3 regions of the Mesorhizobium sp. P160927 genome follow, and region 3 is predicted to be linked to each of the others. Evidence: predicted binding sites of a transcription regulator. Region 3 holds the regulator's gene; each other region holds the start of a gene.
The links. Region 3 encodes LexA, which represses DNA repair genes until DNA is damaged. Its sites were predicted from a motif close to TGTTCNNNNTGTGTTCNG; they were not measured.
Positions count from the first base shown of each region.

Region 1: AC3CB8_RS14275 (PA0069 family radical SAM protein) is a predicted target of LexA. The motif match lies at 3,054-3,071, and genes of this name have one in related genera.
Region 2: recA (recombinase RecA) is a predicted target of LexA. The motif match lies at 3,237-3,254, and genes of this name have one in related genera.

Region 1 covers NZ_JBYMDW010000001.1:2,973,613-2,981,030, forward strand. Annotated here, with positions in the region: gene AC3CB8_RS14260 (F0F1 ATP synthase subunit B) at 1-345, shown strand, start outside; gene AC3CB8_RS14265 (F0F1 ATP synthase subunit B) at 356-847, shown strand; gene rnhB (ribonuclease HII) at 977-1,672, opposite strand; gene AC3CB8_RS14275 (PA0069 family radical SAM protein) at 1,825-2,979, opposite strand; gene AC3CB8_RS14280 (glycosyltransferase) at 3,130-3,651, shown strand; gene AC3CB8_RS14285 (hypothetical protein) at 3,745-3,909, shown strand; gene moaB (molybdenum cofactor biosynthesis protein B) at 3,860-4,414, opposite strand; gene AC3CB8_RS14295 (4-(cytidine 5'-diphospho)-2-C-methyl-D-erythritol kinase) at 4,401-5,324, opposite strand; gene AC3CB8_RS14300 (membrane protein) at 5,330-5,515, opposite strand; gene AC3CB8_RS14305 (S49 family peptidase) at 5,598-6,461, opposite strand; gene AC3CB8_RS14310 (tRNA1(Val) (adenine(37)-N6)-methyltransferase) at 6,540-7,340, opposite strand; gene AC3CB8_RS14315 (putative signal transducing protein) at 7,340-7,418, opposite strand, start outside.
Region 2 covers NZ_JBYMDW010000001.1:3,754,466-3,761,883, reverse strand. Annotated here, with positions in the region: gene alaS (alanine--tRNA ligase) at 1-1,807, opposite strand, end outside; gene recA (recombinase RecA) at 2,079-3,179, opposite strand; gene AC3CB8_RS18210 (carbohydrate kinase family protein) at 3,461-4,405, shown strand; gene AC3CB8_RS18205 (pseudouridine-5'-phosphate glycosidase) at 4,483-5,400, shown strand; gene AC3CB8_RS18200 (TfoX/Sxy family protein) at 5,587-5,910, opposite strand; gene AC3CB8_RS18195 (GFA family protein) at 6,001-6,498, shown strand; gene sufA (Fe-S cluster assembly scaffold SufA) at 6,953-7,333, opposite strand.
Region 3 covers NZ_JBYMDW010000001.1:4,123,768-4,131,185, forward strand. Annotated here, with positions in the region: gene AC3CB8_RS20160 (ABC transporter permease) at 1-5, opposite strand, end outside; gene AC3CB8_RS20165 (ABC transporter ATP-binding protein) at 11-790, opposite strand; gene AC3CB8_RS20170 (ABC transporter substrate-binding protein) at 849-1,835, opposite strand; gene AC3CB8_RS20175 (GntR family transcriptional regulator) at 1,985-2,755, shown strand; gene lexA (transcriptional repressor LexA) at 3,164-3,907, shown strand; gene AC3CB8_RS20185 (ComEC/Rec2 family competence protein) at 3,901-6,354, opposite strand; gene gltX (glutamate--tRNA ligase) at 6,458-7,418, shown strand, end outside.

The sequences.
Region 1 (7,418 bases), 1.2 Mb from region 3:
AGCCAGGATCTCGACCAGGCAGCCAAGTTGAAGGGCGAGGCCGACGCCGCCGTTGCCGCTTACGAGCAGGAACTGGCGGAAGCCAAGAAGAACGCGAACTCGATCGGCCAGCAGGCCAACGATGCGGCCAAGGCGGAAGCCGACACCGCGCGCAAGAAAATCGAGGCCGCGCTCGATGAGAAGCTTGGCGAGGCCGAGGCACGCATTTCTTCCATCAAGGCCAATGCCATGAAGGAAGTCGGCAGCATCGCCGAGGATACCGCTTCGGCGATCGTCGAGGCACTCGTTGGCGGCAAGGCCAGCAAGGCCGAGATCGCGGCCGCGGTCAAATCCGTGGCCCGGTGAGGAGCGCATCATGGACGCTACATCTCTCGCAACGCTCTGGGCCACGATTGCCCTGATCATCTTCCTGGCCATCGCCGTCTACATCAAGGTGCCCGGCATGATCGCCAAGGCGCTCGACGCCCGCGCCGCCAGGATCAGCAGTGAGCTCGACGAGGCCCGCAAGCTGCGCGACGAAGCCCAGCAACTGCTCGGCCAATACAAGAAGAAGCGCAAGGAAGCCGAGCAGGAGGCCGCCGACATTGTAGCGGCCGCCAAGCGCGAGGCCGAATTGCTGGCCGCTGACGCCCACAAGAAGACCGAGGATTACGTTGCCAGGCGCACCGCGCTTGCCGAGCAGAAGATCGGCCAAGCCGAGCGTGACGCGGTTGCCGAAGTGCGCGCCAGCGCCGTCGACATAGCCGTCGAGGCGGCTCGCGCATTGCTCGCCGCCAAGGTTGACGCCAAGGCCGGAGCCGACCTGTTCAGGTCCGCGCTGCAGGACGTGAAGGCCAAGCTGAACTGAGCGTTCTTCAGTCGCTGACATGAAGCCGCCCGGGCAACCTGGCGGCTTTTTTTGTTGGGAGAAAGCGGCGCGTCAAAGCGGCCAATCTCCGCCCTCGTGGGCAAGATCGGCATTACCACTGCCGTCGCCTTACTCCAGCCCGGCCAAGCTCTCTTCCTCAACCACATCCGTCCCGCCCAGTCGGAACGGCGCAAACGAGGAGCGATGCAGTCGAGCCACTGGCCCATGCGCCTCGATCGCCGTGCGGTGCCGGACCGTGGCGTAGCCCATATGGACTTCGAAGCCGTAGCGGTCGTGATGATTGCCGCAGCCGCGCATCATGCGGTCGCGCATGACCTTGGCGACGATCGAGGCCGCGGCGATCGACTGGGAGCGCTGGTCGCCCTTGATCAGCGCGCGCCCCTCGCAGGGCAACCCCGGCGGCACGTCGCGCCCATCCGCGAGCGCGAGCTTAGCCTGCACCGGCAGCCCGACCAGTGCGCGGCGCATCGCTTCGAGGCTCGCCTTGAGGATGTTGCTGCCATCGATGCCCTCGGCGCTGATCGACGCCATCGAGACGCCGAGAGCGGAGCCGATGATGTGCAGGAACAGCGCTTCGCGCTGCAAGTGGCTAAGCCGCTTGGAATCGTCGAGACCCTCGGGAATATTGGCGGGGTCGAGCACCACTGCCGCCGCGACCACAGGACCCGCGAGCGGGCCGCGGCCGGCTTCGTCCATCCCCGCGACCGGCCACAAACCATCGGCCATCGCCTTCGTCTCGAAGGAGAAATCGGGTTTCTCGACGATTTCGAAGAGAGGCGGAGAATCAGAACGCGCGCGAGCCATGTTGCGGCGAGGTTCGCATCGGCTCCGATTCTCCGCAAGTCCCTCCGGGTCGGGTGGGGCGCCGGACCGGGAGGGCACCGTCTGCAGGCCGGGGCAGGCCGGACGGGATTTCTTTGCCACGGCGGCAATGAACAGCCGAGGCGATTTTCGGTTCAGAGCAGCATCAACTGCTCCTGGTCCTTGCCGGCAGCGACGAACTGGTCGGTCCGCAGCGTACGCCGCTCGGCATTGAGGCCGAGCCGCTTGGCGGTGATTTCGAAGCGCCGGCCGATCTGCCAGGCATAGGGTCCGGCGCCCTTCATGCGCTTGCCCCATTCCGAATCGTAGTCCTTGCCGTCGCGCATCGAACGGATCAGCGACATGACGTGGCGGTAGCGGTCGGGATAGTGGCGCAGCAGCCAGTCCTTGAAGATCGGGCTGACCTCCAGCGGCAGGCGCAGCACCACGTAGCCAGCCTCGCGCGCCCCGGCATGGTGCGCCGAATCGAGGACGCGTTCCATCTCCTGGTCGGTCAGGCCCGGAATGATCGGCGCCACCATCACCGAGGCGGGGATACCGGCATCCGAAAGCTGCCTGATCGCCTCCAGCCGCTTGGTCGGCGTCGATGCGCGAGGCTCCATCGTCCTGGCCAGCATGCGGTCAAGCGTCGTCACCGACAGCGCCACTTTGGCCAAGCCCCGCTCCGCCATGCGCGACAGAATGTCGATGTCGCGCACGACCAGGGCTGATTTGGTGACGATGCCGACCGGGTGGCCGCGCGCCTCCAGCACTTCGAGGATTTCGCGCATGATCCGGTACTGCTTCTCGATCGGCTGATAGGGATCGGTGTTGGTGCCGATGGCGATGGTGCGCGGCTGGTAGCCATCCTTTGACAATTCCTTGTCGAGCAGGCGTGCCGCGTCGGGCTTGGCGAACAACTTGGATTCGAAGTCCAGGCCCGGCGACAGGCCCATGAACGAGTGCGTCGGCCGCGCGAAGCAATAGACGCAACCGTGTTCGCAGCCGCGATAGGGATTGATCGACCGGTCGAAGGAGATGTCGGGCAATTCGTTGCGGGTGATGATGGTGCGCGGCTTTTCCACCTGCACCTCGGTCTTGAAGGGAGGAAGTTCCTCCAGCGAACTCCAGCCGTCGTCGAAGACATGCCGGCTGACAGGTTCGAACCGGCCGGACGGATTGATGCCTGCCGACCGGCCGCGGTTGCGGTCCGGACGGACCCGCATGCCGCTCTGCTCGATCATTGCATTGGCCATTTCGGCTCGTCCTGCTCCGAAGGCTGCAATGTCGGCGCGCATGATCGGTTCCATCTTCGCCCGCTCCCAAGGACTGTTCATGTTGTGTCGAATCGCTCTGCTCATGAAATTATTCCTATTTCGTCGATGAGAACAAATCAAGAACTTTCTATGGTGCGCCGCGAAAACTGGCGCCGATCGACGCTTTCCGGTATTCGGCTAATCATGCTCAGTGTTCTGATTGAAACGCACAATGACGAGGAGGGGCTCGCCCGTACGCTGTCGACGCTGATTGGCGGCGCGGTCGAGGGCGTGGTGCGCGAGGTCGTCGTCTGCGACACCGGCTCCAGCGACCAGACGCATCGCGTCGCCGAGCATGCCGGCTGCCACTATGTGGGGAGCGGCGGCATCGCCGCCGGCATCCGCCAGGCAAAGGGTGACTGGCTGCTGTTTCTCGAGCCGGGTGCGAGGCTGGTGGAGGGCTGGATCGACGCCGTCCTCGCCCATACGGCTAGGCAGACAATGGCGGCCCGGTTCTCGCGGGCGCGGGGCAGCCGTCCACCGTTCCTGGCCCGGGTCTTTTCCGCGAACCGCGCGCTCGCCGACGGACTGGTAATCAGCAAGCGACAGGCGGCATCTCTGTCCAAGAATGCCGGCAGCGCCGAGGCGTTGGCACGAGGTCTGGCGACAAAGAAACTCGACGCCGAGATCTGGGCGGCGCCGCCCAGGTACAAGCGCCGCCGGTAGTGTGCTGAGAGTTCTGCAAATTCGCTGAGAGAGGGCGTTCATGGCAGGCTGGTGATGTTCAACGTCACCTGATTCCCGCGAAGGAACGCCACCATGACCAAGACCGAAGATAAATCCGCCATCGCTGCCGTCAAAGACATTCTGCTTTCGAACCCGGATGGGCTGCACGAAGTGATCCGCGCGGTGATGCAGGAGGTGCTGGAGGCTTTTACGGGGCCGATTTGCCGCGCCGCAGATGTTCGTCCAGGCGCGGCATGATCTCGACGAAGTTACAGGGCATGTGCCGGTAGTCGAGCTGTGGCTCGAGGATGCCGTCCCAGGCGTCCTTGCAGGCGCCGGGCGAGCCCGGCAGCACAAAGACGAAGGTGGCGTTGACGACACCGCCGGTCGCCCGGCTCTGGATCGTCGAGGTGCCGATCTTGTCATAGGAAATGCGGTGGAACACTTCCGAAAAGCCGTCCATGCGCTTTTCGAAGATCGGCTCCAGCGCCTCGGGCGTCACATCGCGTCCGGTAAAACCGGTTCCGCCAGTGGTGATCACGACGTCGATGGCCTTGTCCCGCGACCATGCCAGAACGGTGTCGCGGATTCTTTCGCGGTCGTCGGTGACGATATCGCGGGTGGCCAGGATGTGGCCGGCCTTGGTGATGCGATCGACCAGTGTCTGGCCGGATTTGTCGTCGGCAAGGCTGCGTGTGTCGGAAACAGTCAGCACCGCGATGCGCACCGGAATGAAGGCACGGCTCTCGTCAATTCTGGCCATCTCGCCCAGCCTCCGACGCCATGCTGCGCGTTGCCGCGACGAACCAGTCGGGCTGGCGGCTGCGGATCTCGGCCGCCGCGCGCTTGGCGACATTGCCGGTCTCGAACAGGCCGAAGCACGTCCCACCCGATCCGGACATTCGTGAAAAGCCCGATCCGGCCTTATCAAGCCATGAAAGCGCCCTGCCTATGGCGGGCTGCATCGTAAGGGCTGGCTGCTCGAGATCGTTGCGGGTGATTTCCAGCCAGTTGCGCAGGCTGTGAAAATCGATACTGCGCGGCAGCGGCGGCAGCGGCTCACTATCGCGATGGGAAAGCGCGGCGAAGATTTCCGACGTCGAGACCGGAACGCCCGGATTGACCAGCACGAGACCCAGTGCCGAAAAATCCGGCACTATCGACAGTTCCTCGCCGATGCCGCGCGCGATCAGCGGCTTTGCCGCCAGGCACATCGGCACATCGGCGCCGAGCGAAAGACCGATCCGCGCCAGCTCAACGCTATCGAGCTCTAGCCCCCAGCTCTCGGTCAGCCCGCGCAGCACGGCTGCCGCATCGCTCGAACCTCCGCCCACGCCGGATGCGACCGGAAGGTTCTTTTCGAGCCTGATGCATACGGGCGGCGTGCTCCGAACGCCGGCGGCCTGCCGCAAGGCGTCGCGAGCCTTCAGCACCAGATTGCCGCCATCGAGCGGCACGTCCGCCGCAAAGCGTCCGGACACGCTGAACTCATCGGCGTCGGCCGGCGCGATCTCGATCCTGTCGCCAAAGCGCGTGAACACAGCCAGGCTGTCGATGAGATGATAGCCATCGGCGCGCCTGCCGGTGACGTGCAAAGCTAGGTTTATCTTGGCGGGTGCGGCCCATGTCCGGACACGCTGACCGGATTCCGCGGTCTCGATTGCGAGTAAAATGAGGGTCAGTCCTTGGCCAGCCGGTATTCGCCGGTCCGCGGATCCTTGACCAGCGTTCCCATCGCGCCGTTGGCCGCCTGTTTTTCGGTACGCCGCACCTTGGCCGTCACGCGTTCAGCCTCGCGCACGAAGGTGCGGTAGCCGAAATAGGCGGCGACGCCGACGACGGCGAAGAAAATGATCTGCGGCATGTCAAGCTCCTACCACGCTGGGCCGGTAAGACCGGCCGGTCGGGTCTTTCGGGCAACCATGCTAGACGCTTTCATGGCTTTTTCAAAGCCCGAAGCGCGCCCACGATGCGCGCTCTTCCGCCGCATCGATGACGCCGCTGGCGGCAGCCGCGGCGATATCGGGCGCCGAAAAGCCCTTGCTCGAGCCGAACAGGCCGAAGCGGCCGAACAAACCGCGCGGCGCCGCCACCAGCCTGAGCTGGGTCTTCGGCCCGAAGCGGGTCTTCAGCACCGTGCGCATGTCGCCCAGCGCATCGACGAGGCCGAGCTCCAGGCCTCGCTTGCCGGTCCAGAACAGCCCGGTGAACAGATCCGGATCGTCCGCCAGCTTCGTACCGCGGCGCTCCTTGACCAGATCGATGAAGGTCTCGTGCACTTCGAGCTGCAGCACCTTGAGCCGCTGGACGTCTTCCTTCTTCTCGGGCTTGAATGGATCGAGCACCGCCTTGTTCTGGCCGGCGGTGTGGACACGGCGCTCAACGCCGATCTTCTTCATCAGTTCCGGGAAGCCGAAGGAAGCCGATACCACGCCGATTGAGCCGACGATGGAGGAGGGATCGGCGAAGATCTCATCGCCTGCGACCGCGATCATGTAGCCGCCGGACGCCGCGACATCCTCGACGAAGACCAGGACCTTTTTATTCTTCTCGACCGCAAGGTCGCGGATGCGCTTGAAAATCAGCCGCGACTGCACCGGCGAGCCGCCCGGCGAATTGATCGAGATCGCGACCGCCGGCGCCTCGAAGGAAAACGCTTTTTCGATCAGTCCGGCGGTGGAAGCAAGCGACAGGCTCGGCCGGAACTGCCCCCCGCCGGCCATGATGGTGCCGTGCAGTCGGATGACCGGAACCGTAACGACGGTGGAGCGCCAGGACTTCGGCAGCAGGCGGTTGAAAAGACGTTTCACGATGGCGTGGTCTCCGGCGATGGTTGCAGGCATGTAGGGATTTCCGGGCCAACGGCAATGTGCGGGCCAGGCAACAGTTCAGTCTCCGAACAGCGAGGCGAGCCCGTTGGTGATCATTTCGCTGCGCTCGTCGGGGCCGTTGCCCGATCGCGCGTGAAGCATCAGGGGCGGACGGATGGCGAGCTTTCCTCGTGCCCCAAGGGCCGCCCGCACGATAATGCGGATTGCGGCCGCGTCCGGGCGAGGGTGCACGGCGAGCATCTCGGCTTCGCCGAAGCGGCCTGAAATCGCGTCGAGAATGGCGCCGAGCTGTTCGGGCCGGGCGATGACGGCAAGCCCGCCGCGCGGCCTGACAACCGCCGCCGCACTGCGGATCCAGCTTTCGAACAGCCCATCCTCCATGACGTGCGCTTCCTTTCTTAGCGGCTCGGGAGTGGCGCGGTCCCGTGCGGCGTTGAAAGGCGGGTTCATGATGACGAAGTCGAAATCATTGTCGGCAAGGCCGGTGGCGGCCCGTGCGCGGCCCGACACGGTGACATCGGCGACGAGCACGGCAGCGCGATCGCTGAGGTGCGCATTGCCCGGATGGGCAAGCGTGGCTGCCGCGAAAGACGCCATCTCAGGCGCGCGTTCGACCAGCACAGCCTGGGCACCCGGACAGCGCGACAGCACCGCAAGACCGGCAGCACCGGCGCCGGCCCCGAAATCGGCGAGCCGTCCGCCAAACGAGGATGGTACGGATGCGGCCAGCATCATTGCATCCATCCCGGCGCGATGGCCGCCATGCTTGGGCTGCACGAGCCAGAACCGGCCGCGGTGGAACGCATCGACCGTATGAGCCGGCGTATCCGGGACAAGGGCGGCTGGCGCGGCCGACATTATTTCCCCCGGATCTCGTTGGCGATGCCGGCATCGGTCAGGATGCGGCGCGCGGCGTCGGCCTGGTCGGCATCGACC
Region 2 (7,418 bases), 370 kb from region 3:
GCTTGTTGTGCGAGATGTCGAAGCGCAGACGCTCGGGTGCGACCAGCGAGCCCTTCTGCGCGACATGGGTGCCCAGCACCTCGCGCAACGCCTCGTGGATCAGGTGCGTCGCGGAGTGGTTGGCGCGCAGCCTGGAGCGCCTGGCATGATCGACCTTCAGTTCGACCGCGGCACCCGCCCTGACCATGCCTGCGACCACCTTGCCGAGATGCACGAAAAGGCCATCGGCCTTCTTCTGCGTGTCGGAAACCTCGATCGAGAAGCCCTCGCCCGAGATCATGCCGGTGTCACCCATCTGGCCCCCGGACTCGCCATAGAAGGGCGTCTGGTTGACGACCACGGCGACCGCATCGCCCTTGCCGGCGCTGTCGACGGTCTTGCCATCCTTGACCAGCGCCTCGATGAGGCCTTCCGCCTGCTCGGTTTCGTAGCCGAGGAATTCGGTGGCGCCGGTCTTTTCACGCACGGAAAACCAAACCGTCTCGGTGGCGGCCTCGCCGGACCCGGCCCAGTGCTTGCGCGCCTCCGCCTTCTGCTGCTCCATCGCATTGGTGAAACCGGCAAGGTCGACCGAGATGCCGCGCTGTCGCAGCGCATCCTGCGTCAGGTCGAGCGGGAAACCATAGGTGTCGTAGAGCTTGAACGCCGTTTCGCCATCGAGCATGTCGCCGGCGCCGAGCTTCTCCGTCGCCTCGGAGAGCAGCCCGAGGCCACGCACCAGCGTCTTGCGGAAGCGGGTCTCCTCGAGTTTCAGGGTCTCGGCAATCATCGTTTCGCCGCGTGCCAGTTCGGGATAGGCCTGGCCCATCTCGCGCACCAGCGCCGGCACCAGCTTCCACATCAGCGGCTCGTTCGCCCCCAGCAACTGCGCATGGCGCATGGCGCGGCGCATGATGCGGCGCAGCACATAGCCGCGGCCTTCGTTCGACGGCAGCACGCCGTCGGCGACCAGGAAGGAGGACGAGCGCAGATGGTCGGCAATGACGCGGTAGGACGCGACCGTTTCGGCGTCGGGCGCGCGCCCAAGTGCCGAGGACGCCGCATCGATCAAATGACGAAACAGGTCGGTCTCGAAGACGCTCTCCACCCCTTGCAGGATGGATGCCATGCGCTCCAGGCCCATCCCTGTGTCGATCGAAGGGCGCGGCAGGTCGACCCGCTCCTCTTTCGTCACCTGCTCGTACTGCATGAACACCAGGTTCCAGAATTCAAGGAAGCGATCGCCGTCTTCCTCGGGACTGCCGGGAGGCCCACCCCAGATGTGCCCGCCACGATCGATGAAGATTTCCGAGCATGGTCCGCAAGGACCGGTGTCGCCCATCGCCCAGAAATTGTCCGAGGTCGGGATGCGGATGATGCGATCGTCGGAGAAACCAGCGATCTTCTTCCAGAAGCCGGCCGCCTCGTCGTCCGTGTGATAGACGGTGACCAGCAGCTTGTCCTTCTTCAGCCCGAACTCCCTGGTGATGAGGTTCCAGGCAAGCTCGATGGCACGCTCCTTGAAGTAATCGCCGAAAGAGAAATTGCCCAGCATCTCGAAGAAGGTCAGGTGGCGCGCGGTATAGCCGACATTGTCGAGATCGTTGTGCTTGCCGCCGGCGCGAACGCTTTTCTGAGCTGTGGTGGCACGCGAATAGGGTCGCTTCTCCAAACCGGTGAAGACGTTCTTGAACTGCACCATGCCGGCATTGGTGAACATCAATGTCGGATCGTTGCGCGGCACCAGCGGGCTCGAGGCCACGACCTCGTGGCCCTCCTTGCGGAAATAGTCGAGAAAGGTCGACCGGATCTCGTTGACGCCACTCATGGATACTGCCTTTTCAAGAGAGCCGCCGGCCGGACCGGCGGGAGATGGCTCTGTATTTTCTAGAAGATGGAGTTGGCCTTTTAGCCGTAGCTCTTGACCCTGTCCAGAAACACGGAATTAAGCCAATTCGCGCTTTGCACCGGCACTTGCGGGGCCGCCCAAACGAAAACCGCCAGCGCGATGGCCGGCGGTTTGGAACGCGTTACTACAGAACTCTGTTACTTAAGCATCGGGTAATAGGCTGGATTTATGGCCAAACTCCGGCCGTTGCCTACATCGCGCCGGCTTCGTCCTCAAAACCGTCGTCGCCATTGCCCTCGGAGCCACCATTTTCGAGGAATTTTTCGGCGATCAATCCGGCATTCTGCCTGAGCGCCAGCTCGATCTCGCGCGCGGTGTCGGGATTGTCGCGCAGGAACAGTTTCGCATTCTCGCGGCCCTGGCCGAGACGTTGCGAATTGTAGGAGAACCAGGCGCCCGATTTCTCGACCACGCCGGCCTTGACGCCAAGATCGACCAGTTCGCCGGTCTTGGAGACGCCCTCGCCATACATGATGTCGAACTCGACCACCTTGAAGGGCGGCGCCAGCTTGTTCTTGACCACCTTGACGCGGGTTTGGTTGCCGACGACCTCGTCGCGATCCTTGACCGAGCCGATACGGCGGATGTCAAGGCGAACCGAAGCGTAGAATTTCAGTGCGTTGCCGCCGGTCGTGGTTTCGGGCGAACCGAACATGACGCCGATCTTCATGCGAATCTGATTGATGAAGATGACCATGGTGTTGGAGCGCGAGATCGAGGCGGTCAGCTTGCGCAACGCCTGGCTCATCAGGCGGGCCTGCAGGCCCGGCAGCGAATCGCCCATCTCGCCCTCGATCTCGGCACGCGGCGTCAGCGCCGCCACCGAATCGACCACCAGCACGTCGATGGCGCCGGAACGCACCAGCGTGTCGCAAATCTCCAGCGCCTGCTCGCCGGTGTCGGGCTGCGAGATCAGCAGGTTTTCAAGATCGACGCCGAGCTTGCGGGCGTAGACCGGATCGAGCGCGTGTTCGGCATCGACGAAGGCGCAGATGCCGCCCTTCTTCTGGGCTTCAGCCACGGTGTGCAGGGCCAGGGTCGTCTTACCGGAGCTTTCCGGCCCATAGATCTCGATGATACGGCCGCGCGGCAAGCCACCGACGCCGAGCGCGATGTCGAGACCGAGCGAGCCGGTCGGCACCGTCTCGATCTCGACGACCTGCTCGTTGGCGCCGAGCCGCATGATCGAGCCCTTGCCGAAAGCCCGCTCGATTTGCGACAGCGCCGCATCCAGAGCCTTTGATTTGTCCACTGCCTTATCCTCTACCAGCCGCAAAGAATTCTGAGCCATGATACATCACCCCTTGGTCGTCAATGAAGGCCGGACAATCCGTAATCCCTGCCATTTTGTACCTTTTTTGTTCTCATTTGGCAAGGGGTGACAACCAACTGAAAAACAAGCGATATTGCGATTTGTTCTTTTTTTGTCTCGCAATCCCGGGCATGAACGGGCTGCGCATTGGGCCAGACGGCTCGATCGTATCGCCCGGCCGAATCGCCGACCCGCATGCGGAGCTCTGTCGCGCACTCTAGCGCTTGTGCGGCTGCAACAACAAAGGTCATATCGCCGCCATGGTGAAATCCCCGAAGATACTAGCCGTGGGCGGCGCCCATATCGACCGGCGTGGCCAGGTGTACGGTCCCTACGTGCCGGCCGCCTCCAACCCCGGCACGATGCGCGAGGATGTCGGCGGGGGCGTCTTCAATGCGTTGCGCAGCATGGTGCGGCGCGGCGTGTCGGCCTCCCTGTTGTCGATGCGGGGCGGCGATGCGTCGGCCGATACGGTTTCACGGGCCATCGCCGAGGCAGGCATCGCTGATCTTTCGGCGGTGTTCCTCGACCGTACCACGCCGAGCTACACGGCATTGATCGATCGCGAGGGCGAATTGATCGTCGGCTTTGCCGACATGGCGCTGTATGACCTGGCTTTTCCCAAACAGATCAGGCGTTCCAAGATACGCCAGGAGGTGGCCGCCGCCGATGCCATCCTGTGCGACGCCAATTTGCCGTCGGCCGCCCTGGAGCGGCTGCTGTCGCTCGCCGCCGGCAAACCGGTTTTCGCCATCGCGATTTCGCCGGCGAAGGTAACGCGGCTGATACCGGTTCTCGGCGGGCTGGCCCAGCTCTTCATGAACCGGCGAGAGGCCGTCGTGCTGGCAGGCGTCAATGCAGGGGCCGCCGAGCGGGAAATGGTCGATGGGTTGCGGTGCAGCGGCCTTGCCCGCGGCGTGGTCACGGCCGGTAACGGCCCTGTGCTGGGTTTCGACGAGGCAGGCGCCTTTTCGATCCTGCCGCCTGTCCCCAGAAAAGTCGCCGATGTCACCGGCGCCGGCGACGCGCTGGCAGGTGCGACGGTCGCAGCACTGCTGCGCGGCCTGCCACTGCGCCAGGCCGTGCGCGAGGGCGTCGCCGCGGCAACGCTGGCCATCGAAAGCGCCAATGCAGTGCCCGAATTCACCGCGGCGAGCTTCGCGGAAGCGCTGGCCCTTGTGCCGGATGCCAGGGAAGTGGCATGAGACCGGCAAATTCATAACGCGCATCGAAGCCACGCTTTCCTGATGGATGCGCCGCACTCCGGATTGGAGATCAGAGAATGACGCCAGAGACCGCTCGCCCCTTCATCGATATCCACGTACCGGTGGCGCAGGCCCTGGCCGCCGGGCGCCCGGTGGTGGCGCTCGAAAGTACCATCATCACCCATGGCATGCCCTACCCCGACAATGGCGCCATGGCGGCCAATGTCGAAAAGATCATCTCTGACGGCGGCGCGGTGCCTGCAACCATCGCGGTGGTCAACGGCCGCATCAAGATCGGGCTTTCGGACGGCGAACGCGAATCGCTGGCGATGACCGGTGACGCCATGAAGCTGTCGCGCGCCGATCTCGGCTTCGCCGTCGCGCAAGGCCGCACCGGTGGCACCACCGTCGCCGCTACCATGATCGCCGCTGATATGGTCGGGATAAAGGTGTTCGCCACCGGCGGCATTGGCGGCGTGCACAAGGGGGCGGAAAAGAGCTTCGACATCTCGGCCGACCTCGATGAATTGGCGCGTACACCGGTCATCGTCGTCTCGGCCGGCGCCAAGGCGATCCTCGACATCGAAAAGACGCTGGAAGTGTTGGAGACCCGCGGCGTGCCCGTGGTCGGCCATGGCTGCGAGACGATGCCGGCCTTCTGGTCGCGGCAGTCACCGTTCCGGGCGCCATTGACCTTGCACAGACCGGAAGATATCGCGCATTTCTACCGGACACGCCTCGCTCTGGGCTCGGGCGGCGGCATGCTGATTGCCAATCCCGTGCCGGAATCCCACGAAATCCCCGCTGAAGAAATGGCGGGCTACATCGAAGCCGCCCAAAAGGCGGCCGAAGCCCTCAACGTCACCGGCAAGGCCGTGACGCCGTTCCTGCTGGGAAAAATCCTCGAACTCACCGGCGGCCGCAGCCTGAAGACCAACATCGCGCTGGTCGAGAACAATGCAAGGCTGGCGGCTGAGATCGCCAAGGCGCTGTAGGGTCTGCCAAGAAAGTCCCCCCTCATCCGGTTTGCCAAGGTCGAATTACCGGGAGCAATTCGGGGCAATCCGACCTCTCCCCGAGGGGAGAGGAGCTTGCAGCTTCAACGCAAACCTCTTCTCCCGGCGGGGAGAAGGTGGCCGCGAAGCGGCCGGATGAGGGGGTGGCCTCGCGCTGGCGGGAGCCTACTTCCCCGCCCGCCGCCCAGCCTCATAGGCGCGTCGCGCCCACACCGTCATTTCGTCGGGATCGTCGAAAGCGCTGTCGGGAATGCTCCAATAGGGCATTGCGACAAGCTTGCCGTGGCGAGAGCCGGTGTAGGTCCATTGCCGGCAGCCCGCGGCTTGGAACTCCGATGCGCTCTGCTCGTCGGCTTTCAGCAGCAATTCGCCGCGCAGCACGATGGCGACGATGACGCCGTCGAAATAGATGCCCTTGCCGCCGAATAGTTTTCGGATGCTGACCGGACCGAGGCCGTCGAACAGTTCTGCTATGCGCTCATTGTCCATGCCGCGATCATGTCACCGGCATTTGGCCTTGTCATCGCCGCAACCAAAATCATGCTGACAGGTTGTGACTATCCTGTCGGAGTTTTTGCCATGCCTGTGCTGCTCAAGGGGTCCTGTCGCTGCGGCGCCGTGCGTTTCGAGGTGGAAAGCCACACACCCGTGCCATTCATGCTGTGCTACTGCTCGATCTGTCGCAAGCAGCAGGGCGGCGGCGGCTTCGCCATCAATCTCGGCGCCGTCAACGACACGCTGAACATCAGAGGCAAGAGCAATCTCGGCGTCTATCGCGCCGAGATCGAGGATGACGAGCATCCCCACTGCGAGATCTCGACCGGGGAGCGCAATTTTTGCCGCAAATGCGGGTCGGCGCTCTGGCTCTACGACCCAACCTGGCCAGAGCTGGTGCATCCCTTCGCGTCGGCGATCGACATCGACCTGCCCAAGCCGCCGGAGAAGGTGCATCTGATGCTGAAATACAAGGCGAACTGGGTCGAGCCTGATGTCGGACCGAGCGACAAGGTGTTCGAGGTCTATCCCGAGGAATCGATCGCCGACTGGCACAAGCGGACCGGCATGTGGGTTGAGTAGCGATTTCCACTACAAGAAGAATCATGTTCCTAGAGCGCTTTGATCATCCTGTAGAGCCCGCCAAAAGCGGCTATCAAACCAAAAATGGTTGAAATTCCAAGCAGTACAGCCATATCGATTCTATCTGCCTTGAACGCGTAAATTCCAAACAAACCGGTAACGGCTGGAATACACAACTCGAACGCAACGTACATGAGCATAATATTTACTGGTATAGGTTTACACAATATATGTAAATCAAGAGACATCCGTATCTCTCTGTTACTCAAATTCATGTCCAAAAATAGATTACGCTTAGCGTATCGGTAAACACGGTGGTACGCGAAATAGGCAAACGCCATTATTAATAGCGATGCGAAAACCAGTGGTACGATTTGGCTGTCCATGGAAATTCGCCTCAAAAGCCATCAAATTCTGACACCGGCAAATTATACAATGGTGCGCTGGCCGCGCTTCAGGCCGTGGCGCGCGCCTCGGCCAGCGCTTTGAGATCGGCCGGCTTCAGTTCGACGGATTCGCCGCAGCCGCAGGCCGAACTCTGGTTAGGGTTGTGGAAGGTGAAGCCGGTGCGCAACGTCGTCTGCTCGAAATCCATCTCGGTGCCGAACAGGAAAAGGGCGGCTTCCGGCGCCACATAGACATGGGCGCCATCGCGCTCGATATGGTCGTCCTTGGTGTTGGGGTCGGTCACCAGGTCGACCGTATATTCCATGCCGGCGCAGCCGCCCTTCTTGATGCCAAGGCGGATGCCATGCGCGTTTTCGCGCGTGGCGACGATCTCGCGCACCCGGTCGGCGGCCTTATCGGTCATCGTGATGACGGCAAAGCGTCCCATGTTTTCCTTCTCCATTCCATGCAGGTTCAAGGCCTGCCGAATGATTCCTCACCTAAAATGGTGAAGTTTTACCACTGGCGCAAGT
Region 3 (7,418 bases):
CCCATGATGATCAACTCGCCAGCAACATGCGATCGGTCTTGACGGAGAAATGGCCGATCAGATCGACAACCGTGACCCTCGCCTTCTCCTGCCCTGTGACTTCCAGGAGCACCCGGCCGGCATCGAGCATGATCACCCGGCTGCCATGGTCGACGGCGTGTTGCATGTTGTGGGTCACCATCAGGGTGGTCAGCTTCAGCGCATTGACGGCGCGCACCGTCGCGCGCATGACGATCTCGGCCGTGCGCGGATCGAGCGCTGCCGTATGCTCGTCGAGCAGCAGCAGATCCGGCGATCCTCCGACAGCCATGATCAGCGACAGCGACTGCCGCTGCCCGCCCGAGAGCAGGTCGACACGGGTATCGAGACGGTTTTCAAGGCCGAGGCCCAATATCGACAGGCGCTCCTTGTAGGACGCCAGCCGTGTGGCGTTCAACCCCTGCCGCAGCGTGCGTTTTTGACTGCGCAGGTCGGCCAGCAGCATGTTCTCCGCCACGGTCATGCTGGCGGCGGTGCCGCGCATCGGATCCTGGAAGACGCGCGCCAATCTTTCGGCACGCTTGTGCACCGGCATCCCTGTCACATCCGCGCCATTGATCAGGATCTTGCCGGAATCCAGCACAAGAGCACCAGAAATGGCGTTGAGCATGCTGCTCTTGCCGGCCCCGTTTGAGCCGATGACGACCCCGAACTCTCCCGTGGCCAAGGACAGGCTGAGACCGTCCAGCGCGACCTTCTCGTCGGCCTGGCCTTTGTAGAACACTTTGCGCGCGGATCGTATCTCGAGCATCGTTCCTCCGTGACCTCGGGATGATGGCGCCGACGCCATCATCCCAGCAGTTCCGATGTTAGTCGACGATGCAGCCGCAATCGGCCATTGAAGCCGGTATCTCGACGCCGAACGCGGCCATCGCCTTGCGCGAGATCGTTGCCATGTGGTCCTTGTAGGCCGGGCGCGACGGCGCGATCGTCTTGGGATCCTTGCCCTTGAGGATCTCGGCGGCGATGTTGCCGGCGTTGATGCCGACCTGGGTGTAATTGACCGCGAAGCTCGCCGGCACGGTGCCGTTGCGGACCGCGCTGTCATCGGAGTTGACGACCGGGATACCGGCCTGGCGGGCGGCCGCTGAGACAGCGGCGATCGCCGGCTGAATCAGGTTCGAGGCCGGGCCGTAGATCACGTCGGCCTTGCCGGCGAACGAAGCGATACGCTGCTGGATGTCATTTACGTTGTCGATGCCGAGCTCGACCACCTCGAAACCGGCGGCCGGTGCCGCCGCCTTGATCTTTTCGACCAAGGCAACGTCATTGGCCTCACCGGGATTATAAGGCACGCCGAAGCGCTTGGCGTTCGGCAGCAGCTTCTTGGTGAAGGCCATCACCGCGGCGACGTCCTGCAGATCGCTGGCGCCGGTCATGCCTTCGTCTCCGGCGTCCCATGATGGCACCAGCTTGGCCGCCACCGGATCGGTGACCGCGGCAAAAACGATCGGAATGCCGGAACCCGCGAGCGCTTTCTTGGCGATCTGCGAGACCGGCGTGGTGATGGTGTAGATCAGCTTGGGCTGCTCGGCCTGCAGCTTGGCGATCATCTGCGGCACCAGCGACGCATCGAAATTGGTGTGGCTCTCCGTGTAGACGACGTCCTTGCCCTCGACGAAGCCGTTATCCGTCAGCGCCTTCTTGAAGCCGGCTATGGCGGCGTTCAATTGCGGGTGCTCGCCGAAATTGGCAATGCCGATACGGATCTGATCGGCCGCGGCACTGCCGGCGCTGACCATCAATGCGCCTGCCAGGGCCAAACCCGACAACCAAGCGGATTTCGACTTCAACATCATTTCCTCCCAGATTTGATCAGGGCCGCTTGGAAACGCGGCTGCTCCGCGATCATGGTCAGTCCGCCGGTCTGTGTCAAACATTATATATAATTGTTGTAGTGACCCAGTATCATATATACTTTTAGCCAGACGACGGATTGATCACGATGCGGGATGAGACGAGTTCCACAAAAACGGAAGCCGCCTATCAGCTGTTGCGGCGCGACATCCTGACCACGCGCCTCATGCCCGGCGCCCCGCTCAAACTGAGTGCGCTGCGCGGCACATATGGCGTCGGTTGGACACCGTTGCGCGAAGCCCTGTCGCGGCTCGAGGCCGAACGCTTGGTCACCGCCATCAGCAATCGTGGTTTTGCCGTGGCTCCGGTGTCGCGGGCCGAGCTGGAGGATCTGGCACGCGCCAGAATGGTGGTCGAGATACCCCTGTTCCTCGAATTGATGGAAAAAGGCGGCAGGGAGTGGGAGGATGCCGTAGTCACTGCCCACTACCGGCTCTCGCGTTGCAAGACGGCGGTCGACGATCCCTCCGACACGGCCGTCGACAGATGGGATGAGAACCACGAGGCTTTCCATGCGGCGCTGCTGAGCGCCGCCACATGCGACTGGCTGTTGCGGTTCCGCTCGACAATCTCGGATCAGTTGCGCCGGCATCATCGCTTTCTTGGTCTGGCGCCGACATTGCGGGCCGCGGCCGGCCTCAAGGACGGCTATGAACAGGCAATGGAGGCGTTGCGCGAAGCGATCGCGATCGAACACCATACCGCGATCATGGAAGCGGCACTCGATCGTGACGTCGAACGGGCCAAGGCGCTGATGACGGCGCATATCGGCTACACACTGCACGTCTATGTTCATAGCGAAGACAGCGGCGCGACCAGATACGCCGCCCGCGCCGGCAGCTTGAAGGGGTCGGGATAACTTCAGCGCTTCCGCGACGCCTATTCGCACGCGCTGGCCGGAGTGCGCCGAACGCCCGGGTCCATGGCCGCCCGGAGCTACCAATGGTTGGCATTTTGGTTTCGTTTCGTTCCGCGAATAATGGATCCATGAAATATACGGTACCCCGTGGGAAGAAGCCTTCCAGATGGCTGATGCCAGCTCCATCGGCGGATAGGCCACAGGCCATTAACCAAACGATTTCAATGTGCCTGCCGATCGCGGAAAGGACCGGTTGCTGACGCCGGCGGGGGCAAAAAACTTCAGACCCCTTAACAAATTCATTAAACTTTAAACGGTTGCAGAACACAACTGGAACAGATAGTGTTTGTTCTGGGTTTGTTTTTTCGATTCTGGTTCAACCTTTCGTTCAATGTCTTGGGGGCCGCCATGCTGACACGCAAGCAACATGAACTGTTGATGTTCATCCACGAACGGCTCAAGGAAAGCGGGATACCGCCTTCCTTCGACGAGATGAAGGAAGCACTCGATCTTGCCTCCAAGTCGGGGATCCATCGCCTGATCACGGCGCTGGAGGAGCGCGGCTTCATTCGCCGGCTACCCAATCGGGCGCGCGCGCTGGAAGTGCTGCGGCTGCCGGACTCGATCGCGCCGGGCCTCAATGCGGCAAAGAAGTTCTCGCCAAGTGTCATCCAAGGCAGCCTTGGCCAAGGCAGTCTCGGACGCCAGATCAGGCCGGCCGCTGCGCCTTCGCGCCTGCCCGCGGCCGGCAACGACGACGATGCGGTTTCAGCCGTGTCCATCCCGGTCATGGGCCGTATCGCCGCCGGTGTGCCGATCGATGCAATCCAGCATCAGACGCATTCGATCTCGGTGCCGCCGGACATGATCATGGGCGGCGAGCACTATGCGCTGGAGGTCAAGGGCGACTCGATGATCGAGGCTGGTATCTTCGATGGGGACACGGTCATTATCCGCAATGCCGACACGGCAAGCCCGGGCGAAATTATCGTGGCTCTGGTCGACGAGGAGGAAGCGACGCTGAAGCGGTTCCGCCGCAAAGGCGCTTCGATCGCGCTCGAGGCCGCCAATCCAGCCTACGAAACACGCATTTTCGGGCCGGACAGGGTCAAGGTACAAGGCAAGCTGGTCGGGTTGATCAGGCGCTACTGAGCCGGCTTTCCATCGGGCTTGTCGGGTTTTTTGTACGGCGGCAGCCCCCTCGCCTCGCGTGAGAATTTTCGCTGTTCGTGCCAGGGTCGGTATGGTCCGTCGACGGCGAATTCGATCCCGGCCCGGGTCGTGGCCGACTGGGGATTGAAGAAGACGGCAGCGCTTCCCTTGCGGGCGAGCTGCCGTTTGGTGACGACGAGAACCAGTGGATTGTGGCAGGCGTCATAGGCGGTCGCGTCGTTCACGATGATCAGGTCAGCGAAAGCGCAGGCTTTCCAGGTGGTCTTGCGGTCCTCGACATAAGCAATGATCGCGCCGGAAGGGTGCCTGGCAAGGCACAGGCCTTCGCGGCAGTAGAAGGGCGATCCCGGCGGCAGGTCGGCGGGACTGGCAACGTCGAATTGCCCGTCTGTCTTGTCGAACATTTCCGGTTTGACGATTGTTTCGGAGATCAGAGCGCGCTTCCAGTTGTCGGTTGCGAATTCGTTCGGACGTTCCCGGTTGACGGCCAGTTCGCCATTGCCGATCGGCAGCGCGACCAGCCGCGCATCTTCCGAGATCAGCACATCGGGCGCGCGCGTGTGCGACACAGTCAACAGGCCGGCGAGCGCGAATGGCAGCGCCGCGAGCCGCAGCCAGGTCGTCGCCATCGTCGCGATAACCAGCGCGACGGTGACCAGCAGCACGGATTGCTGCGAAATCAGCCCGACTCCGTCGACCGGAGAGCGCTCCGATATCCACGCCGACACGGCGATCATCGCCGTCAGGCCCTTGCCCATGAGGTAGAGAGCCGGCCAATCCAGTCCGAATGGCATCAGCAGCGCGCTAGCGACGGCCAGGAACATCACGACCGACACGATCGGCATCACGGCCAGATTGGCGAACAGGCTGAGGGGCGATACCCGCTGGAAATGCCAGATGGCAAACAGTGCCGTGGCGCTGCCGGCGATAATGGACGTCATGGCCAATCCACCTGTCGCCAGCAGGAATTTTCGCGTCAGGAGCCCGGGCAGGGATCGCTTTGGCGGCGGTGGCCTGGTCTTTCCCGCACGGTGATCGGCCCAGCCGGCATAAGCGCCAACCAGGGCCGCGGTCGCGGCGAACGACATCTGAAAGCTTGGGCCGACGACCTCGTGCGGCGAGACCAGGATGACGGCGATCGCCGAGATCGCCAGATTGCGCATGGTCAGCGCAGCGCGATCGAAGAAGACGGCAATCAGCATCACCGCCAACATGATGAAGCTGCGTTCGGCCGCAACGACGACACCGGAAATCATGAGATAGGCGGCGATCGAGAACAGTGCGGCGGCGGCGGCGTATTTCTTCACCGGCCGGCGCGCGGAAAAGTCTGGTAACAGTGCGAAGGCACCACGCAGCAGACCCATGATGGTGCCGGCCACAAGCGCCATATGCAGTCCCGAAATAGAGATGATGTGATAGATGCCGGTACGCCGCATCGCTTCATTGATTTCATCGGGTATGCCGGCGCGCACGCCGACGATCAGCGCCGCCGCGATCTCGCCTTCAGCGCCGCCGACGCTGCCCCTGATGTGGTCGGCGATGGCTTCGCGGGCATTTTCAACGCCTGAGAAAAGGCGAGCCGATAGCGGCATCTCACCGTCAGCGGGGGAAACAACCGTCGGATTGCCGAGGAAGAAGCCGCTGCCGCCGATGCCGGCGAAATAACTGTCGAAAGAGAAGTCGTAACTGTCCGGCCGGACCGGGCCGGTCGGCGGCAACAGTTTGGCGTAGCCTGTGATGAGCGAGCCGGCGGTCATTCCCGGCGGTATCTTGCGTGCGGAAAGCCGGACCCTTTCCGGCGCATAGCGCAGTTTCGGCCGCGCGGTCGAAATCACGTCCATGGTCAGCCGGATGCGGCCGCTCTCCATCTCTTCGAGCGAGACCACGCGGCCGGTCAATTGCGTGGAGATTTCCGAACCCAGCATACGGGTTCCGGCTCGCCATGTTTCGACCTTCGCCGCGAGTAAGCCCAGCGCGCACAACAGCACTGCCATGAAACACAGATGGGTTTTCGACCACGAACGCGAGACGAAGGCACAGACCGCCATCAGCACCACGACCGCGACGGGCTTTGCAAAGTCGGGCTCGGACGCCAGCGAGAAATAGGCGATCGCCCCAACGGTCAGACAGACCGGCACCAGCAGGAACGCGATGCCCCGGTCGAGTTCGAGCTCCGCCGCCTTGGCCACGCCATGGCGCAGGCGAGGCAAGGATATCGGGCCGATTTGCCGGCGCACGCGCACGATCCTGCCCCCGGCAGGAGACGGCGCCGGCGCCGGCCCACCCGCCCGCAGCGGCCCGGTTTCGGGCGCAGCCACGAGCGGCGATGGCAGTGGGATCGTCGGAGGCGCCGCAAAAAGGGATCGCTCGCTGACGCCGACAGCGGCATCCTCGCTTCGATCCGAGCTCCGGCCTCTTCCAGTCATCGGGTCTGCCCCTTGCACCCTCGACGCCCTATGCTACATGAACGCGCAACGCGCGAAAGTCCGCACGTTCCGCACCCAGCTTCAGACGTTTTCCGAGAGTTCCATGCCCGACAAGGTCATCACCCGTTTTGCCCCCTCGCCGACCGGCTATCTGCACATCGGCGGCGCGCGCACGGCGCTCTTCAACTGGCTCTATGCAAAGCATACCGGCGGCACGATGCTGCTGCGCATCGAGGACACCGATCGCGAGCGTTCGACCGATGCGGCCACATTGGCCATTCTCGATGGCCTGACCTGGCTCGGCCTTTCGTGGGACGGTGACGCGGTCTCTCAATTCGAGCGTGCGCCGCGCCATCGCGAGGTAGCCGAGGAACTGGTGCGCCTGGGCAAGGCCTATTACAGCTACGAGACTTCAGCCGAGCTCGAGGCAATGCGCGAGGCTGCACGCGCCAAGGGCCTGCCGCCACGGTATAACGGCCATTGGCGTGACCGCGACCCGTCGGAGGCGCCGTCCGGCGTCAAGGGCGCCATCCGCATCAAGGCACCGACCGAGGGCGAGACGGTGGTGAAGGACCGGGTCCAGGGAGACGTGCGCTTCCCCAACAAGGATCTCGACGACTTCATCATCCTGCGTTCGGACGGCAACCCGACCTACATGCATGCCGTCGTCGTCGACGATCACGACATGGGCGTCACTCACATCATCCGTGGCGACGATCACCTGACCAACGCCGCCCGCCAGACCGTGATCTACAACGCCATGGGCTGGGACGTGCCGTCGATGTCACATATCCCGCTGATCCATGGCGCCGACGGCGCCAAGCTGTCGAAGCGCCACGGCGCGCTCGGCGTCGAAGCCTATCGCGCCATGGGCTATCTGCCGGAGGCGCTGCTCAATTACCTTGCGCGGCTCGGCTGGAGCCATGGCGACGACGAGATCATGTCGATCGAGGACATGGTCTCGTGGTTCGACATTGGCGACGTCAACAAGGGCGCGGCGCGCTTCGATTTCGCCAAGCTGGAAGCGATCAACGGGGCGCATATGCGCCGTATGGCCGACACCG